DNA from 4 places in the Enterobacter sp. JH25 genome. Region 1 is predicted to be linked to each of the others. Evidence: predicted binding sites of a transcription regulator. Region 1 holds the regulator's gene; each other region holds the start of a gene.
What was found. Region 1 encodes LexA, which represses DNA repair genes until DNA is damaged. Its sites were predicted from a motif close to TNCTGTATGTACATACAGNA; they were not measured.
Positions count from the first base shown of each region.

Region 2: metR (HTH-type transcriptional regulator MetR) is a predicted target of LexA. The motif match lies at 1,753-1,772, and genes of this name have one in related genera.
Region 3: rmuC (DNA recombination protein RmuC) is a predicted target of LexA. The motif match lies at 3,062-3,081, and genes of this name have one in related genera.
Region 4: sulA (SOS-induced cell division inhibitor SulA) is a predicted target of LexA. The motif match lies at 1,305-1,324, and genes of this name have one in related genera.

Region 1 covers NZ_CP091319.1:306,405-311,101, reverse strand. Annotated here, with positions in the region: gene L2Y28_RS01495 (CsbD family protein) at 13-222, opposite strand; gene dinF (MATE family efflux transporter DinF) at 342-1,679, opposite strand; gene lexA (transcriptional repressor LexA) at 1,743-2,351, opposite strand; gene L2Y28_RS01480 (diacylglycerol kinase) at 2,460-2,828, opposite strand; gene plsB (glycerol-3-phosphate 1-O-acyltransferase PlsB) at 2,983-4,697, shown strand, end outside.
Region 2 covers NZ_CP091319.1:194,477-199,173, reverse strand. Annotated here, with positions in the region: gene metE (5-methyltetrahydropteroyltriglutamate--homocysteine S-methyltransferase) at 1-1,688, opposite strand, end outside; gene metR (HTH-type transcriptional regulator MetR) at 1,804-2,757, shown strand; gene L2Y28_RS00970 (carboxylate/amino acid/amine transporter) at 2,645-3,544, opposite strand; gene yigL (sugar/pyridoxal phosphate phosphatase YigL) at 3,627-4,427, opposite strand; gene pldB (lysophospholipase L2) at 4,459-4,697, opposite strand, start outside.
Region 3 covers NZ_CP091319.1:200,083-204,779, reverse strand. Annotated here, with positions in the region: gene ubiB (ubiquinone biosynthesis regulatory protein kinase UbiB) at 1-123, opposite strand, end outside; gene ubiJ (ubiquinone biosynthesis protein UbiJ) at 120-725, opposite strand; gene ubiE (bifunctional demethylmenaquinone methyltransferase/2-methoxy-6-polyprenyl-1,4-benzoquinol methylase UbiE) at 739-1,494, opposite strand; gene rmuC (DNA recombination protein RmuC) at 1,561-3,018, opposite strand; gene udp (uridine phosphorylase) at 3,158-3,919, opposite strand; gene L2Y28_RS00985 (dienelactone hydrolase family protein) at 4,179-4,697, shown strand, end outside.
Region 4 covers NZ_CP091319.1:1,605,006-1,609,702, reverse strand. Annotated here, with positions in the region: gene yccS (YccS family putative transporter) at 1-544, shown strand, start outside; gene L2Y28_RS07550 (TfoX/Sxy family DNA transformation protein) at 501-1,127, opposite strand; gene sulA (SOS-induced cell division inhibitor SulA) at 1,345-1,854, shown strand; gene ompA (porin OmpA) at 2,211-3,263, shown strand; gene matP (macrodomain Ter protein MatP) at 3,329-3,781, opposite strand; gene L2Y28_RS07530 (Lon protease family protein) at 3,968-4,697, shown strand, end outside.

The DNA of each region.
Region 1 (4,697 bases):
GGATAGTGCCGGTTACCAGCGGTAGTCGTTACGGGTTTCCCAGTCTTTGACTTCGTTTTCCGCCTGATCTTTTTCGTAACCGTAGCGCTCCTGGATTTTACCTACCAGCTGATCGCGCTTACCTTCAATGACGGTCATATCGTCATCTGTCAGCTTACCCCACTGTTCTTTCGCTTTACCTTTGAATTGCTTCCAGTTGCCGCCGATTTCATCTTTATTCATAATCGTGTCCTCGTGTTAAGCGTCTATGAGTATCGTCCGCTTCGTTCTTTTCTGCTGGACGTGATTATTATTGTAGTTAAGGATTTGGCATTTATTTTTATATTCGGAATCTTTAACCGTTACGATATATCGTGCGGGGCTGGAAACCAGGTATTGTTTCGCCAGTGACGACGCCAGATAACGGCCAGCGAAAGGCCACGCAGTGAGAGAAACACCGCCAGCGCGAGCCACAGACCATGATTGCCGAGATACGGCAAGGTCAGCAGCGTCAGGCCGAACCCCGCCGCAGCGACGGCCATGCTGTTGCGCATCTCCGCCCCTCGCGTCGCACCAATAAACATGCCGTCCAGCAAATAGCACCACACGCCCACCACCGGTAATACGACCTGCCAGAGGATGTAGCGATCGGCCAGCTCACGTAGCGCGGGCAACGAGGTGAGAAGCGCGACAATATGCCCACCAAAACAGGCGTAAACCAGAGCAAAGACCAGCGCCACCAGACCCGCCTGACGACAGGCAGCACGCCAGACTTCGCGTAACTGGCCGCTTTCACGCGCGCCATAAGCCTGCCCTGAATGCGCCTCGACGGCGTAAGCAAAACCATCCAGCGCGTAAGCGGTAAAGGTCAGTAACGTCATGAGCACTGCGTTGACGGCGACGATCTCAGGCCCAAGACGGGCACCAAAAACGGTTAATGCGCCGAAGCAGAGTTGCAGCAGGAGCGAACGGAGCATGATGTCGCGATTGAGCGCCAGCAGCTTACGCATATTGCCGCGCCAGGCCGATTTCAGCAGATCCAGGGTGATACCGCGCATCGCCAGCACGCGCCAGACCATCCCCAAACCGATCAGCAGCGTCCCGTACTCGGCAATTGCCGTAGCCAGCGCCGCGCCCCGGACGTTCATGTGCAGTCCCATCACCAGCCAGAGATCGAGCACAATGTTAAGCAGGTTGCCCACCACCAGTAGGATCACCGGCGCGCGGGCGTACTGCACGCCCAGCAGCCAGCCCAGCAGGACCAGGTTTGCCAGTGAAGCGGGCGCGCTGAGCCAGCGAATTTCGAGGAACCGCCGGGCCTGTTCCAGTACGGCATCGCTGCCACCTACAATATGGAGCGCAAGATCAATCAGCGGCGTACGCAACAGAACGATTAACGCGCCGGCACCGAATGCCAGAATGAGCGGCTGAACCAGCGCACGCGCCAGACGCAGAGGATCTTTTGCACCATACGCCTGGGCCGTCAGGCCTGTCGTACTCATGCGCAGAAAAAGCAGCAGCATAAAGAGGAAGCTGGTCGCCGTTGCGCCGATCGCGACGCCGCCAAGATAAATCGGCGAATCGAGATGCCCGATAACCGCCGTATCCACCAGCCCCAGCAGAGGAACGGTAATATTGGAAAAAATCATCGGTAGCGCAAGACGCCACAACGCCTTATCGGCAGAAGTTAGCAATGCCATGGAAATTACCGGAATCAGAAAACAGGCCAGGCTGTAGAGGAACTACAGCCTGTCAGGAAGAGATTACAGCCATTCACCGTTGCGGATAACGCCGACCGCCAGCCCTTCAATAGAGAAGCTCTGCTCGCGGAGATCCACCACAATCGGGGGGAATTCATTGTTTTCAGGCAGAAGCTGCACGGTATTGCCTTGTTTTTTCAGGCGCTTAACCGTCACTTCATCATCAATGCGCGCCACCACGACTTGCCCGTTACGCACGTCCTGCGTTTTGTGTACCGCCAGCAGATCGCCATCCAGAATACCGATATCTTTCATGGACATTCCGCTAACGCGCAGCAGGAAATCGGCGCTCGGCTTGAACATGCCTGGGTCAACCTGATAGTGCCCTTCGATGTGCTGCTGCGCCAGCAGAGGTTCACCTGCGGCTACGCGACCCACCAGCGGAATACCGCTCTCTTCTTCCACCAGCAGACGGATGCCGCGTGAGGCGCCGGAAACAATCTCAATCACGCCCTTACGCGCAAGCGCCTTAAGGTGCTCTTCGGCAGCATTAGGAGAACGGAAGCCCAGACGCTGCGCAATTTCTGCACGCGTGGGTGGCATACCCGTCTGGCCGATATGATCCCGAATGAGATCAAACACCTCTTGCTGCCTGGTCGTTAACGCTTTCATACCGCCCCCTGGGTGTATATACAGTTATGCTGTGAGTATATACAGTCAAAGGCGATTTTGGAACCAAAAACTGCACAAAAAACCAGGGACTTAATTATTCCTCGAGGCTCATCGGAAATGCGACCAAAGTAGCGTGACCCAGGTGATCGCCGCCGTGATAATCGACAGCAGTACGGCAGCGGAACCCATGTCTTTCGCCCGGCCAGACAGTTCATGGAATTCCGACCCGATTCGGTCAACAACGGCCTCAATAGCGCTATTCAGAATTTCCACTATCATCACCAGAAGGACAGATCCGATGAGCAGTACGCGGGTGATAGCATCAACATCAAGGAAGCAGGCGATGACAACGGCAACGATTGCGGCAACCGCTTCCTGGCGGAAAGCGGCTTCATTAACCCATGCGGCGCGGAAACCTTTCCATGAATAACCGGCAGCTTTAATGATTCGAGTTAACCCAGTGGTATTATTGGCCATTAAAAGAACCTTTTATGATAAATAGCGTCAGTAACTAAAGCCGCAGCGCGTTTTGCTGCGACCTGAAGTATGACGGGTAACAACAGAAATTTTGCGCGCATTCTGTTATCCTTGCGCCGCAATTGCATTATTAACCAGAGGCTTTACATCGTTTATGTCCGGCTGGCCACGAATTTACTACAAATTACTTAATTTACCATTAAGCGTACTGGTAAAAAGTAAGTCTATCCCAGCAGAACCTGCGCTGGAATTAGGGCTCGATACGTCGCGCCCTATTATGTACGTTTTGCCTTATAACTCGAAGGCAGACCTGCTAACGCTTCGCGCTCAATGTCTGGCGCACGATTTACCTGACCCGCTTGAACCGCTGGAAGTCGACGGTACGCTGCTGCCGCGCTACGTGTTCATCCATGGCGGACCGCGCGTGTTCACCTATTACACGCCGAAAGAAGAGTCCATTAAGCTGTTCCATGATTACCTCGATCTGCACCGCAGCAACCCCGATCTGGACGTGCAGATGGTGCCGGTGTCGGTGATGTTTGGCCGTCGTCCGGGGCGTGAAAAAGGGGAAGAGAACCCGCCGCTGCGTATGCTCAACGGCATTCAGAAATTCTTCGCCGTCTCATGGCTGGGACGCGACAGCTTTGTTCGCTTCTCGCCTTCCGTTTCACTGCGCCGCATGGCGGATGAACACGGTACTGACAAAATCATTGCGCAAAAGCTGGCGCGCGTTGCGCGAATGCACTTTGCACGTCAGCGTCTGGCGGCCGTTGGGCCACGTCTCCCGGCGCGTCAGGATCTGTTTAACAAGCTGCTGGCTTCCAAAGCGATTGCCCGTGCCGTAGAAGACGAAGCGCGCAGCAAGAAGATTTCGCACGAGAAAGCGCAGCAGAACGCAATCGCGCTGATGGAAGAGATCGCCGCGAACTTCTCCTACGAGATGATTCGTCTCTCTGACCGTATCCTCGGTTTCACGTGGAACCGCCTCTATCAGGGGATTAACGTCCACAACGCCGAGCGCGTGCGTCAGTTAGCGCATGACGGCCACGAGATTGTCTATGTGCCCTGCCACCGCAGCCACATGGACTACCTGCTGCTCTCTTACGTGCTCTATCACCAGGGCCTGGTGCCGCCGCATATTGCTGCCGGTATCAACCTGAACTTCTGGCCAGCAGGTCCGATTTTCCGCCGTCTGGGTGCGTTCTTCATTCGTCGTACCTTCAAGGGTAACAAGCTCTACTCCACCGTCTTCAGGGAGTATCTGGGCGAGCTGTTCAGCCGCGGTTATTCCGTGGAGTACTTTGTTGAAGGCGGTCGCTCCCGTACCGGTCGTCTGCTCGATCCGAAGACCGGCACGCTGTCGATGACCATTCAGGCCATGCTGCGTGGCGGTACGCGTCCTATCACGCTGGTGCCTATTTACATCGGTTATGAACACGTGATGGAAGTGGGCACCTACGCGAAAGAGCTGCGCGGTGCGACCAAAGAGAAAGAGAGTCTGCCGCAGATGCTGCGTGGTCTGAGTAAATTGCGCAACCTCGGTCAGGGCTACGTGAACTTTGGCGAGCCCCTGCCGCTGATGACGTATCTGAACCATCATGTTCCGGAGTGGCGCGAGTCTATTGATCCTATCGAAGCGGTACGTCCGGCCTGGCTGACGCCAACGGTCAACGGCATTGCATCCGAGCTGATGGTACGCATCAACAATGCTGGTGCGGCAAACGCCATGAACCTGTGTTGTACCGCGCTTCTGGCCTCTCGCCAGCGTTCACTGACCCGTGAACAGCTGACCGAGCAGATTGATTGCTATCTGGATATCATGCGCAACGTGCCGTATTCCGTGGATTCGACCGTGCCGTCTGCCACCGC
Region 2 (4,697 bases), 110 kb from region 1:
AACGACCAGCAGAGAATGGTCACCGGACCCGTCAGCATGCCTTTTACCGGTTTGTCGGTCAGAGACTGGGCATACTTCGCCCACTCCACGGTAATCGCTTCCGGGCGGCTGACGTCGCCGATTACCACCGGCGGCTTCACGCAGCGGGAGCCGTAGCTCTGCACCCAACCGTTCTGGGTAAAGACAAACCCGTCCAGGTGCTCACCGAAGTATTCCACCATGTCGTTACGCTCGGCTTCACCGTGCACCAGCACGTCCAGACCTAAACGTTCCTGCTCGATAATCGCCTGTTTGATGTGTTCCGCAATACCGGTGCGGTAGTGATTCGCATCCAGATTGCCCTTTTTGAAGTCCAGGCGCAGGCTGCGGATCTCGGTAGTCTGCGGGAAGGAGCCGATTGTCGTGGTCGGCCACGCGGGCAGGTTAAAGCGCGCACGCTGGGCTTCGGCGCGCACTTCATACGGGCTCTGGCGCTGGCTGTCCCGGGCGGTGATGGCCGCCAGACGTTTTTCCACTGCCGGGTTATGCACGCGCGTCGAGTGACGGCGCGCCTGGATCGGAGCGCTCCAGTCGCTAATCGCTGCCGTGTCGCCGCTGTTCAACGCGTCGCGCAGCAGAGCCAGTTCCTCACACTTTTGCAGGGCGAAGGCAAACCAGCTTTTCACCTCAGGGTCGAGTCGGGTCTCCACGCTCAGGTCAATCGGGCTATGCAGCAGGGAACAGGAAGAGGCCACCCACAATTCACGTTTACCGACTATGTCTTTAATTTGTGCATATTTCTCGGTGAGATCGGCACGCCAGACGTTACGACCATTCACCAGACCGGCAGAGAGCAGCCAGCCCACTGGCAGACGCTTGTGCAACTCTGCTACATCGTCTTTGCCGTGAACGAGGTCAACGTGCAGACCCTGAATCGGCAGCGCGGTAATGGTTTTCAGGTTCGGCGTTACGCCTTCGAAGTAGGTGGTCAGCAGCAGCTTCACCTGCCCGGTGAGCGCGTTATACGCCGGTTTGAAGGCGTCCAGCCACGCCTGCGGCAGCTCAAGCACCAGCGCCGGTTCATCGATTTGCACCCACTGAATGCCGCGTTTGCCCAGCTCAATCAGCACCTGCTTATAAACCGGCAGAATGTCGTTCAGCAGGCTGAGGCGGTCGAACTGTTCGCCTTTCACTTTGCCCAGCCACAGGTAGGTTATCGGCCCCAGCAGCACGGGTTTCACCTGGTGACCCAGCGCCAGCGCTTCGTCCACTTCATCCAGAAGCTGGGTCCAGGTCAGTTTGAACTGCTGGCCTTTAACGAACTCCGGCACCATATAGTGATAGTTGGTGTTGAACCACTTGGTCATTTCCGCCGCCGCCGCTGGCTCACCCGTTGGCGCGCGGCCACGGCCGATGCGGAACAGGGTATCGATATCCACCGATCCATCGTTGTTCTGATGACGAGCCGGCACGTTGCCAAGCAGCAGGCTGGTGGTCAGAACATGGTCGTACCAGGCGAAATCGCCCACCGGCAGCAGGTCAATGCCCGCCTGTTTTTGCTGATCCCAGTGACGCGCGCGCAGCTCACGTCCCACCGCCAGCAGTTCTTCACGGGTGGCGTTACCTGCCCAGTAGCTTTCTTGCGCTTTTTTTAGCTCGCGACGCAGGCCAACGCGAGGGAAACCGAGAGTGTGAATGCGGATTGTCATGGTATGCCCCTTGTGAAATTCGTTATTTAGACGTCCAGATGTTTACACATCTATAATTGGCAGGTACTGTATATTCCTCAAGCGCAAAATGTTCATGGCGAAGTGAAGGACTTTCATGATCGAGATAAAACACCTGAAAACGCTACAAGCGTTGCGGAACTGCGGTTCTCTTGCGGCGGCAGCGGCCACGCTGCACCAGACTCAGTCTGCCCTTTCTCACCAGTTCAGCGATCTGGAACAACGCCTCGGCTTTCGTCTTTTTGTGCGTAAGAGCCAGCCTTTGCGCTTTACGCCGCAGGGCGAAATTTTGCTTCAGCTGGCGAACCAGGTGCTGCCGCAGATTGCCAGCGCGTTGCAGTCCTGCAACGAGCCGCAGCAGACCACCCTGCGCATCGCCATTGAGTGTCACAGCTGTATTCAGTGGCTGACCCCCGCGCTTGAGAACTTCCGCCAGAAGTGGCCGCAGGTGGAGATGGACTTCAAGTCCGGCGTCACGTTTGATCCGCAGCCGTCGCTTCAGCAGGGTGAGCTGGATCTGGTGATGACCTCAGATATTCTGCCGCGCAGCGGTCTGCACTATTCGCCAATGTTTGATTTTGAGGTGCGTCTGGTGCTGGCCCCGGACCATCCGCTGGCCGCCAAAACGCGTATCACGCCGGAAGATCTGGCAACGGAGACGCTGCTGATTTACCCGGTACAGCGCAGTCGTCTGGATATCTGGCGCCATTTCCTGCAACCCGCGGGCATCAGCCCACAGCTGAAAAGCGTGGATAACACGCTGCTGTTAATTCAGATGGTGGCGGCCAGAATGGGAATTGCGGCGCTGCCGCACTGGGTGGTCGAGACGGTTGAACGCCAGGGTCTGGTGGTTACCAAAACCCTGGGTGAAGGACTGTGGAGCCGGCTGTACGCCGCCGTGCGCGACGGCGAGCAGCGTCAGCCGATTACGGAAGCGTTTATTCGCTCAGCGCGGAACCACGCGTGCGACCATCTTCCGTTTGTGCGGAGCGCGGAGCGACCCAGCGGCGATGTACCCACAGCGAAGCCAGGATCACCGTTCCCCCAATAAGGAAACTCGGCCAGTGCGGCTGTTCCTGCCAGATGGCGAGGTTCACCAGTAGCCCCGCCGGCACGTGCACGTTGTTCATGATCCCCAGCGTTCCGGCGTCTACCTGCGTCGCGCCGTAGTTCCACATAAAGTAGCCCAGCCCCGAGGCCACCACGCCCAGCCAGACCAGAACGCTCCACTGCACGGGGGTGGTCGGCAGCTTTTGCGGGTTGCCGAGCATAAACCATGCCGCAATCGCGACAATCGCTGCGCCCATATAGAACCACGCAAACGCGTTATGCTGCGGCATCGGGCGGGTCTCCATGAGGCGTTTGTAGCCCACCATCCCGATGGCGAAGCTGATATTGGCGAGCTGGACGAACATCAGCCCGGTCCAGAAGTGATCGCTCACCTTGTCATAGCGAATTATCGCCGCGCCAATGACTGCCAGCGCCGCGCTCAGCAGATATCCCCAGCGCAGGCGGCGCCTGCTGAGCAGGTCGTAAATCAGCGTGATATAGAGCGGCGTGAGCACGGTAAAGAGCAGAAATTCCGATACGGAGAGGTAGACGTAAGCCCGGAAGCTGAACAGGTACATGATGCCGAGCTGCATTGCGCCTACCAGCATGTACAGCAGAATGGTTTTCAGCGATTGCCCGCGGGTACGCAGGAACGGCAGGAACACCAGCGCCGCCAGCCCCACACGCATCAGCACCGAAAAGTAGCTGTCGACCGATCCGGCAAGGTATTCGCCAATCAGGCTAAAGGAGAAGGCCCACAGGATAGTGGTGATAATGAGTAGCGCCACAATGCTTGTCTCTCAGAAAGAAGGAGAGGCATTGTAGCGAACTCTTTAGTTGACATCTGAACAATAAATAATCAAATGAAGATTATTCAAGGAACAGTTTGCGCAAATACTTAGGTACCGCGTTGTCTGCGTTGGTGCCAATCACTTCCAGCTCCGGGTGCAGATCTTTCAGGCGCTGGTGCGCGTTCTGCATGATGCAGCCTTTGCCCGCCATGGAGAGCATCTCGGCATCGTTCATGCCATCGCCGAACGCGATGCAGTCTTTCAGATCAAAGCCCAGACGCTTCGCGACCGCTTCCAGCGCGTGACCTTTGGACACCCCGCCCGCCATCACTTCCAGACAAGTCAGCGTGGAGAAGCTCACGTTCACGCGGTCTCCCCAGCGGGCGTTGATCGCCTGCTCCAGCGGAAGCAGCGCTTCGTGACTTTCGCAGGTAAAGAACACCTTGCTGATCCCTTCAGGATCCAGCAAACCCGGTTCATACAGGGAGTAGTTGAAGACGGCTTCCTTGAAGAAACGCATTTCGTCCGGGCGATGACGGTTCATAAACCACTCGTCGTCGCGGTAAACGTTAGTGACGATATCCGGGTTGTTATGCACAATGCCGAACAAATCAGTGGCGATGTCGCGATCGAGATTGTGGGTAAAAATCAGGTTGCCGTCCGTGTCGTGTACGCGCGCACCGTTGGAGGTGATCATGTACGACTTGATCTCCAGGTTATCGCGGATCTGCCCCACGTCCACGTGGTGGCGGCCGGTGGCGAACACAAAGTTCACGCCACGGGCAGTCAGGAGTTTTAAGGTCTCTTTCGCATAAGGCGACAGTGTGTGGTCGGGGGAAAGCAGCGTGCCATCTAAATCAGATACAACAACCTGGTACATAGGGATTTCAACCTCTGGTGGAAAACAATAATCAGTTATGCCTGTTGAAAAATTCAACAATGGCGTTGAGCGCGACTGAGCGCATAGCGTCCTTTTCAAAAAGGATCTCATGGTACGCACCGTTGATGACCAGCGGTTTACCCCCTTCACAGGGATGGCCCGCCGCGGCGCGAAGTTCACAATAGCGGTCATGCATGCGGTTATCCACCACACGCTCTTCTTCCGCCTGGATCAGGAGCGTCGGCGTGTCATCATCGCCTACGCCCGCCA
Region 3 (4,697 bases), 110 kb from region 1:
CAGCGTGCGACGCCAAAGCCGAAGCGGCAGGGTGATACGCATTCTGGGGATAAGCTCGTCGAGCCCGTAGCTCAAAAAGGTGCGAACGATAAAATAGAGGCGCCGAATTTCACCAGGCGTCATTTGCCCTCCAGTTTTTCCAGCCGTTTGGTTAACGCATCAACTGCGCGCTCAACTGCCGCGGTCTCTTCTGCAAACCAGGCGACTTCTAAAGGCCCAGGCGCCATACGCCACTCTTCGGTCAGCACCTCGGCAGCATAGCGCTGTTGACGGAGCAGGCCTTTACGCAGGAAAGTGGAACCCGTGCGCAGCGTTTTGCTTATCCCTTCAGCCGCGATGTCGCCGATATAGGGCGCCAGCAGTTCCGCGGGGTCAAATTCAGCCTGATCGCTGAGTGCAACGAAGTTCTGTACCACCTGAATATCGCCCTCGACCTCCAGCTCACCGCTGCGAATAAGCGCCGTCATCTGCTGACGGTCACGCAGTTTTGGCAATACGCTCATGTGCGTAATCACCGAGCAGTCAGCCTCGCCTTCCCACTCCCCCAGAACGTCAAGCTGGCGTTCGCTGAAGACCAGCACAAGCGGCGTCGAGAACTCTTTTAAAACGATACGCAGCACCTTTCCGTTAAGCCGCTGACGTGCGGTTTTCAGCGCCGGGGCGCGATACAGAAAGGCATTCAGTACATTCTCGATGCCTGCGGTGACTAAGGGTTTAATGGGCACGGGAAACCTCCACTCAGAACTTGTAACCACGATGCAGCGCGACGACACCCGCCGTCATATTGAAGTATTCCACGTTTTCAAACTCCGCATCCTGCATCATCGCTTTCAGCGTGTCCTGATCCGGGTGCATTCGGATGGATTCGGCCAGATAACGGTAACTTTCTGCATCGTTTGCCACCAGCTCGCCGATGCGCGGCAGAACGTGGAAGGAATAGGCATCGTAAGCTTTGCTCAGCGGGTCGATAATTGGTTTAGAAAACTCGAGTACCAGCAGTCGGCCGCCCGGCTTCAGCACGCGGTACATAGAGCGCAGCGCTTTATCTTTATCGGTCACGTTACGCAGGCCGAAGGAGATGGTGATGCAGTCGAACGTATTGTCCGGGAACGGCAGCGCTTCGGCGTTGGCCTGAACATATTCAACGTTGCCTACCACGCCGATGTTACGCAGCTTTTCGCGTCCCATTTTCAGCATGGAGTCGTTGATATCTGCCAGCACCACGCGACCGGTTTCGCCAACCAGACGGGAGAATTTAGCGGTCAGATCCCCTGTGCCGCCGGCTAAATCCAGCACCTTTTGTCCACGGCGCACGCCGCTGCAATCAATAGTGAAGCGCTTCCACAAGCGATGAATGCCAAACGACATCAAATCATTCATCACATCGTACTTCGCCGCCACGGAATGAAATACGTGGGCCACCATGTCAGCTTTCTGCGCTTTGGCGACAGTCTGAAAGCCAAAGTGCGTTGTGTCTTGTGAATCGTCAACCATCTCAGAGCCTGCTAATCAGTCAAATGTTCGTGAAGTGTAACAGATTGGGCGCATTTGCCCTACGTTTCAACCACCGCGAAAGAAACGCGCCGACTGCGCTTCGGGGGATAAACTCGCCGCTAACCCATTGTCTTCATTGCGGCTATTTTGCTCACCATCGCCTTCACGCAAACGAAACTCCTCGTCCTGAGCCGTAGCCTGCTCCACCAGTTCCGGATTAATCTCGCGTTTAACTTCCACCCCCAGGCTGCGAAACGCCTCCGCCTGCGCCAGCAAATTGCCGCGCCCGGAGGAGAGTTTTTTCATCGCCTGGCGGTAGTTATCCTGCGCGCGATCCAGGCTTTGCCCCACCGAGGACATATCATCCACAAACAGCCGCATTTTGTCGTACAGCTTGCTGGCGCGATCGGCAATCTGCTGCGCGTTACGGCTTTGGTGCTCATAACGCCACAGGTTGGCAATGGTACGTAACGCCACCAGCAGCGTGGTGGGGCTGACCAGCATAATGTTATTTTTCAGCGCTTCGGTGATCAGTTCGGGCTGTCTGTCGAGCGCCAGCAGGAAGGCTGGCTCAACCGGAATGAACATCAGCACATAATCCAGCGATCGCAGCCCCGGCAACTGTTGATAATCTTTTCTGCCCAGCAGACGGATATGGTTACGCACGGAGGCGATATGCTCCTGCAACGCTGTCTCGCGGGTATAGTCATCTTCCGCGTTGAAGTAGCGCTCATAGGCCACCAGCGTCATTTTGGCGTCGATAACCACATCTTTGCCCTGCGGCAGACGAACAATGACATCCGGCTGCATCCGCGAGCGCGCATCGTTTTCAATGCTGACCTGCGTTTCGTATTCGTATCCTTCACGCAGGCCAGAGGCCTCCAGCACGCGCGTCATGACCACTTCGCCCCAGTTTCCCTGCGCTTTGTTATCACCTTTCAGTGCGCGCGTCAGGTTAACCGCCTCCTGAGCCATCTGCGCATTCAGCTGCTGGAGATTACGGATCTCATGCGCCAGCGTGTGGCGCTCGCGAGCCTCCTGACCAAAGCTGTCCTGCACCTGACGGCGAAAGCCGTCCAGCTGTTCACGCAGCGGCGTCAGCAGGCTGTTCAGGCTCTGGCGGTTCTGCTCATCCACGCGGCGATTGCTGTGCTCAAAAATGCGGTTCGCAAGGTTCTCAAACTGCTCGCTAAGACGCTGCTCGCTGTTGATCATCTGACGGATTTTGTCTTCGGCGTGCAGTTGGGTGGATTCAAGGCGGGTGGTCACTTCCCGGAGATCGGCCTCCAGCGAGGTGTTAATGTCGCGAAGATTGCGCAGTTCGTTATTGAGCAGTTCACACTCATCGCGCCAGTGGTCACTCAGCGCAAGCTGTTGTTTCGTCGCGCTGAGTTCGGCGACGATCTCTTCGCGCTCTGCCAGCTGATCGGCTTTCTGCTGAGCATGTTGGTAGCCGCAAATGAGCCAGCCAATCCCCACGCTCACCAGCGCAACTACCGCATAAACCAGGATTGAGATATCCACAATGCCCCCTGCATCCACGTGTAACCCGCACAAAATAGAATTGTGCTGTATGAACGTCCAGTTTGAAAGGGTTTTCCTGCGAGGAGTTACGCAAAAAAGAAAGGCCGAGCATGTCGGCCTTTTAGCACTGAAGAGAGAATTAGATCAGACGGCGCGCCGCTTCAACCACGATTTTCACCGCATGGCTTTCAGTCTGCTTCATGGTTTCAGCGTTCGGGATCTCCTGCTGGGTACGGTTGACGATAACGCCCGCCACCATACCGGCACGCAGACCCTGGCTTGCGCACATGGTCAGCAGCGTCGCAGATTCCATTTCGTAGTTCATGACGCCCATCGACTGCCACTCTTCCATGGAGCCTTTGAAACGGCTCACCACGCGACCAGAGAAGGTGTCGTAACGCTCCTGGCCCGGGTAGAAGGTATCGGATGATGCCGTGACGCCCACATGGGTGGTGGCGCCCACGGACTTCGCGGCTTCAACCAGTGCGGTGGTGCATTCGAAATCAGCCACTGCCGGGAATTCCATCGGTGCAAAGTGCAGGCTTGCCCCGTCCAGACGCACGGATGCGGTGGTAACCAGCACGTCGCCCACGTTGATGTGCGGCTGAATGGCGCCTGTGGTGCCAATGCGCAGGAAAGTACGAATGCCCAGCTGTGCCAGCTCTTCAACGGCGATAGAGGTAGACGGGCCACCGATACCGGTAGAGCACACGATCACCGCTTTACCGTCCAGCTCTGCGCGCCAGGTGGTGAATTCGCGATGCGCTGCCAGCTTAACCGGCTTATCCATCAGCGCGGCGATCTTTTCCACACGCTCAGGATCGCCAGGGACGATAGCAAGCGTAGCCCCTTGTAAATCGTTTTTAGTGAGGCCGAGATGAAAAACATCAGACTTAGACATAGGTGACTCCTCTGTGGGTCGGTTTGTCAGAAGAAGTAAAACGGTACTTTACAGAAGCAATGTGCATTATTTCGTGACACACCTCACCATGAATGAAAATGATTGCAGTTAATTTCCATAAAATGGTGATTCACATCACATTAACAAGTTATATCGCCGGGTGCTGCACAAAAGATAGACGCTATAAGGCACTGTGGGTTGTTAACCTGGTGTCTATATTTATCTTTGCGCTAATCCATTCATTGGTACGGAGAATGCCATGACTGAAAAAACCGGTTTTGCACCTGCTGCGGCCCCGCATGCTTCAACCATCGTCTCAACCCCTGAAGAGGCCATTACCGCAGGCGAGACCTCCATTCCCTCCCAGGGAGAGAACATGCCAGCGTACCACGCGCGGCCAAAATCTGCCGATGGCCCGCTGCCCATCGTGATCGTGGTGCAGGAAATATTTGGCGTTCATGAACATATTCGCGACCTCTGCCGCCGTCTGGCGCTGGAAGGTTACCTGGCCGTTGCGCCGGAACTCTATTTCCGTCAGGGCGATCCGAATGATTACAGCGACATCCCGACGCTGTTCAGCAACCTGGTCAGCAAAGTGCCGGACGCGCAGGTGCTGGCCGATCTCGACCACGTTGCCAGCTGGGCAGCGCGCAACGGTGGCGACCCGCACCGTCTGATGGTGACTGGCTTCTGTTGGGGCGGACGCATTAGCTGGTTGTACGCCGCGCATAACCCGCAGCTAAAAGCGGCTGTGGCCTGGTACGGCAAGCTGGTGGGT
Region 4 (4,697 bases), 1.3 Mb from region 1:
GCGCGTGTCCGACAGAGCAATGAACGCCAACTGCCGCTATCTGGACGCCATACTTGAGCAATACCATCAGGGTCGCGATAACCGTCTGGCCTATCGGATTGCCCGTCGCGATGCGCATAACACTGACGCAGAGCTGGCTTCCGTTGTCTCGAATATGTCAACTGAGCCGCGCGCCACGGCAGAAATCCGGGAGATAGCCTTCCGCCTGCTGTGTCTGAACCACACGTTCACCAGCTATATCTCTACCCTTGGCGCCCACCGAGAGAAACTGACGAATCCGGGCATCCTGGCACTACTGGACGATGCCGTTTGCTACGTTGATGATGCGCTTCATCATCAACCTGCGGATGAGCCACGGGTTCACCAGGCACTGGATGAACTGGTGCAACGTATCGCACACCTTGATCCAGGCACCGACAACAAAGCTCCGCTGGTCCTTCAGCAAATTGGCCTGCTTATCGCTTTGCTGCCGGAAATTTGTCGGCTGCGACAGCAGATCGCTACCTGGCGGAATGATGGCCCTGCGACTCAGGCAGCGCATTAAACCACTCCGTAAGCTCCCGGCGAATATCCGCCGGGAGTGCCGCTTCATGTAACCCTTCAATCGCGCCTTCAAGCGCGAACAATACCCGGATACTCAGCGCTTTATTCTTAGAGCGCATTTTCAGCCAGCTCGTCTTCGCCCCCAACTGTCGTAGCGTCTCTTCATTGGTAATGCCCGCCTCCATAAGCAGGACCTCAATCTGAAAGGTCAGGTTCGGCAGATCTTTAAGCCGGTTACGCTGATGGCGCTGGTAGCGCTCTTTCCTGGCGGCATCGAGCGCAAACGAGGAGAGCTGAAGCAGTTTTTCCCTGTTTTGCCACAGACCTTCATCCACACGGTAGTAATTAAGCAGCACAGGACGTCCTCGTTTCATCAGGGTCAGAACAGAGGACGCGTTTTTTACACAGTATTTTGCACTTTGCTCACAGGCGCGAAGGTAAAGCTCACCGTCAGACACCATCGCGAACACCGCTTCATCCACGGCCAGGGTATAACCGCCAAACAGGGCGCGATGATGAATTTCGCCCAGCGGAGAGAGGTATTCTTGAGATTGATAAATCCGATCATAAGATATCTTTTTCATGATAATTCCATTAAAAATCATACAGTAACCACGATATTTCTTAGTAACGGATCCGTTAGCAGGAAAATAGGCAACTTATTGCCGTTGGGCAAGATGATTTTTTCAGGTTCACCAGGAATGGATGAAATTTGCGAGTCGCTTTCCGAAAATGAGGTTGATCTTTATGCATACAGGGGTTACTGTATATCCATACAGTAACTACAGGGCTGGAATGAATATGTACACTTCAGGCTATGCAAATCACTTAACACCTTCTACTTCTGCCGCTGGCAATGCTGCGCAGAATTCTATCGGGCGTGAATCGACAGGGCTTATCAGTGAAGTGGTTTACCGTGAAGACCAGCCGCTGTTGACACAACTCTTACTCCTGCCGCTTTTGCAGCAGCTCGGGCAACAGTCTCGCTGGCAGCTCTGGCTGACGCCACAGCAAAAATTAAGTCGCGAATGGGTTCAGTCGGCTGGCCTGCCGTTAGCGAAGGTGATGCAGATTAATCAACTCTCCCCTTGCGATACGGTCGAGTCGATGGTCCGGGCATTACGTACCGGGAACTATAGCGTCGTGATTGGGTGGTTGCCTGAGGATCTGTCGCAAGAGGAACATTTGCGTCTGACTGAAGCGGCTGAAGAAGGTAACGCGATGGGTTTCATCATGCGGCCAGTTCGTGGAGATTCCTATCGCAGAGGACAACATCCCGGGCTAAAAATTCACTCAAATGTGTACCATTGAGTCATTTTAAGAGTTTTCCTGGAATTTTTTTCGACCGCAGTATGCAAAAAAAGTTCAACGCGCCAAAACTGCGGCAAGGCTTGTCTGACGCGGTTCTCGTTAATTTTACTGCACAAAATTCGTTCAAAAATTGTTAAATATTAGGTATACGGAACTTTTTTTTTCATATGCCTGACGGACTTCACACTTGTAAGTTTTCAGCTACGTTGTAGACTTTACATCGCCAGGGGTGCTCGGCCTAAGCCGAAGATATCGGTAGGTTTATATTTGACCACGCCCCCCGGTGAAGGATTTAACCGTGATTCCTCCGATGGAGATATTCATGGCAAATTTTGGATGATAACGAGGCGCAAAAAATGAAAAAGACAGCTATCGCGATTGCAGTGGCACTGGCTGGCTTCGCTACCGTAGCGCAGGCCGCTCCGAAAGATAATACCTGGTATGCAGGTGGTAAACTGGGCTGGTCTCAGTTCCATGACACCGGTTGGTACAACAGCAGCCTGAACAACGATGGCCCTACTCACGAGAGCCAGCTGGGTGCAGGTGCGTTCGGTGGCTATCAGGTTAACCCGTATGTTGGCTTTGAAATGGGTTACGACTGGTTAGGTCGTATGCCTTACAAAGGCGACAACGTAAATGGCGCTTTCAAAGCTCAAGGCGTACAGCTGACCGCTAAACTGGGTTACCCAGTAACTGACGATCTGGACGTGTACACCCGTCTGGGCGGCATGGTATGGCGTGCAGACTCCAGCAACAGCATCGCTGGTGACGACCACGATACTGGTGTTTCCCCAGTATTCGCTGGTGGCGTTGAGTGGGCAATGACCCGTGACATCGCTACCCGTCTGGAATACCAGTGGGTTAACAACATCGGTGACGGTGCTACCGTTGGTGTTCGTCCAGACAACGGCATGCTGAGCGTTGGTGTTTCTTACCGTTTCGGTCAGCAGGAAGATGCGCCAGTCGTAGCTCCAGCTCCGGCTCCAGCGCCAGAAGTACAGACCAAGCACTTCACTCTGAAGTCTGACGTTCTGTTCAACTTCAACAAAGCTACCCTGAAACCAGAAGGTCAGCAGGCACTGGATCAGCTGTACACCCAGCTGAGCAACCTGGATCCTAAAGACGGTTCTGTAGTGGTTCTGGGCTTCACCGACCGTATCGGTTCTGACGCTTACAACCAGGGTCTGTCTGAGAAACGTGCTCAGTCTGTAGTTGATTACCTGGTATCTAAAGGTATCCCAGCTAACAAGATCTCCCCACGTGGTATGGGCGAATCTAACCCAGTTACCGGTTCTACCTGTGACAACGTGAAACCACGCGCTGCACTGATCGACTGCCTGGCACCAGATCGTCGCGTAGAGATCGAAGTTAAAGGTATCAAAGACGTTGTAACTCAGCCTGCGGCATAAGTTATCGTCTTATAAAAAAACCCCGCCATGCGGGGTTTTTTATTATCTGAAGAAAAGTAAAAAGCTTATTTTTTACCTAACAGTGCCTGTAGATCGTTTTTCAACGTCGACATCTGGCTGGCATACTTCTCTTTGTGCTCGGCATCTTCAATCAGCTGCACCACCGTTTCCGACAGGGTTTTCCCGCGCCGTTGCGCAAGCCCGGCCAGACGCTGCCAGACCATGAATTCCAGGTCGATGGATTTCTTACGGGTGTGCTGATGCTCGGCATTGAAATGCCGTTTACGACGAGCACGGATAGTTTGCTTCATCCGGTTTAACAAGGCCGGATTAATGTGTTTCTCGATCCAGCCGTTGACCTGTACCGGTTCGTTTTCGAGGGTCAGCAACATATCCACAGCTTCTTGTGCCGCGCTGGCTTCGATGTAGCAGGTGATCAGCTCCCCTTCACGGTGCTTTTTGACCAGGTACTTCCATTTCCAGCCGCTTTCGAGGTTTTCCAGTTGTTGATATTTCATTGCGATCTCAGTGTTACCGTGTAACTCTGTTCAGAATATCAGTTTTTTGGCAATCTGCTGAAAAGAAATCATATCCTGTGAAACGTCGCAGGCGATCCGCATGACGAAAACCCGAATCCTGATTGGGCAGAGTGCGCCGCTTACGGTATACTCCACGGTTTTACTTCTGACTAAAAAACATCAACTTTGACCATTACGAAACTTGCATGGCGTGACCTGGTTCCGGATACCGAGAGCTATCAGGAGCTGTTTGCACAGCCAGACCTCACAAAAGAACACAAATTCATACTTAGCGAGACACAACCGCGTTTGCATTACGCGCTGGAGCAGATGTCATCCCCATGGGCTACATCTCCTTTCATGCTGCTCAAAGCCCCGGAAGAAGCCGAGTATCTGACGCTTCTCGGTGATGCCATGCGCCAGTTGCAGCCAAAAACGAATGCCGTTTTTGGTGGTCAGTATCATATTGCCGGTCGCGACGTGACATTCGAACCTGCCACGCAGGCAGATGGATTGTTCGCTGCAAAAGGCGAGGTGATCACCGCCAACTGGGTGGAAGCAGAACAGTTGTTCGGCTGCCTTCGTCAGTTCAATGGCGATGTTTCACTGCAACCCGGGCTGGTACACCGCGCTAATGGCGGCGTATTGCTCATCTCCCTTCGCACACTGCTTGCGCAGCCGCTGCTGTGGATGCGCCTGAAAACGGTGGTGACGCAGCAACGTTTTGACTGGGTAGGCTTCGACGATTCACGTCCTCTGCCTGTTTCCATTCCGTCTATGCCGCTGTCGCTGACCGTCGTGCTGACGGGTGACCGTGAATCACTGGCTGACTTCCAGGAAATGGAGCCAGAACTCGCGGAGCAGGCGGTTTACAGCGAATTTGAAGACAATATTCAGATTGTAGATGCCGATGACA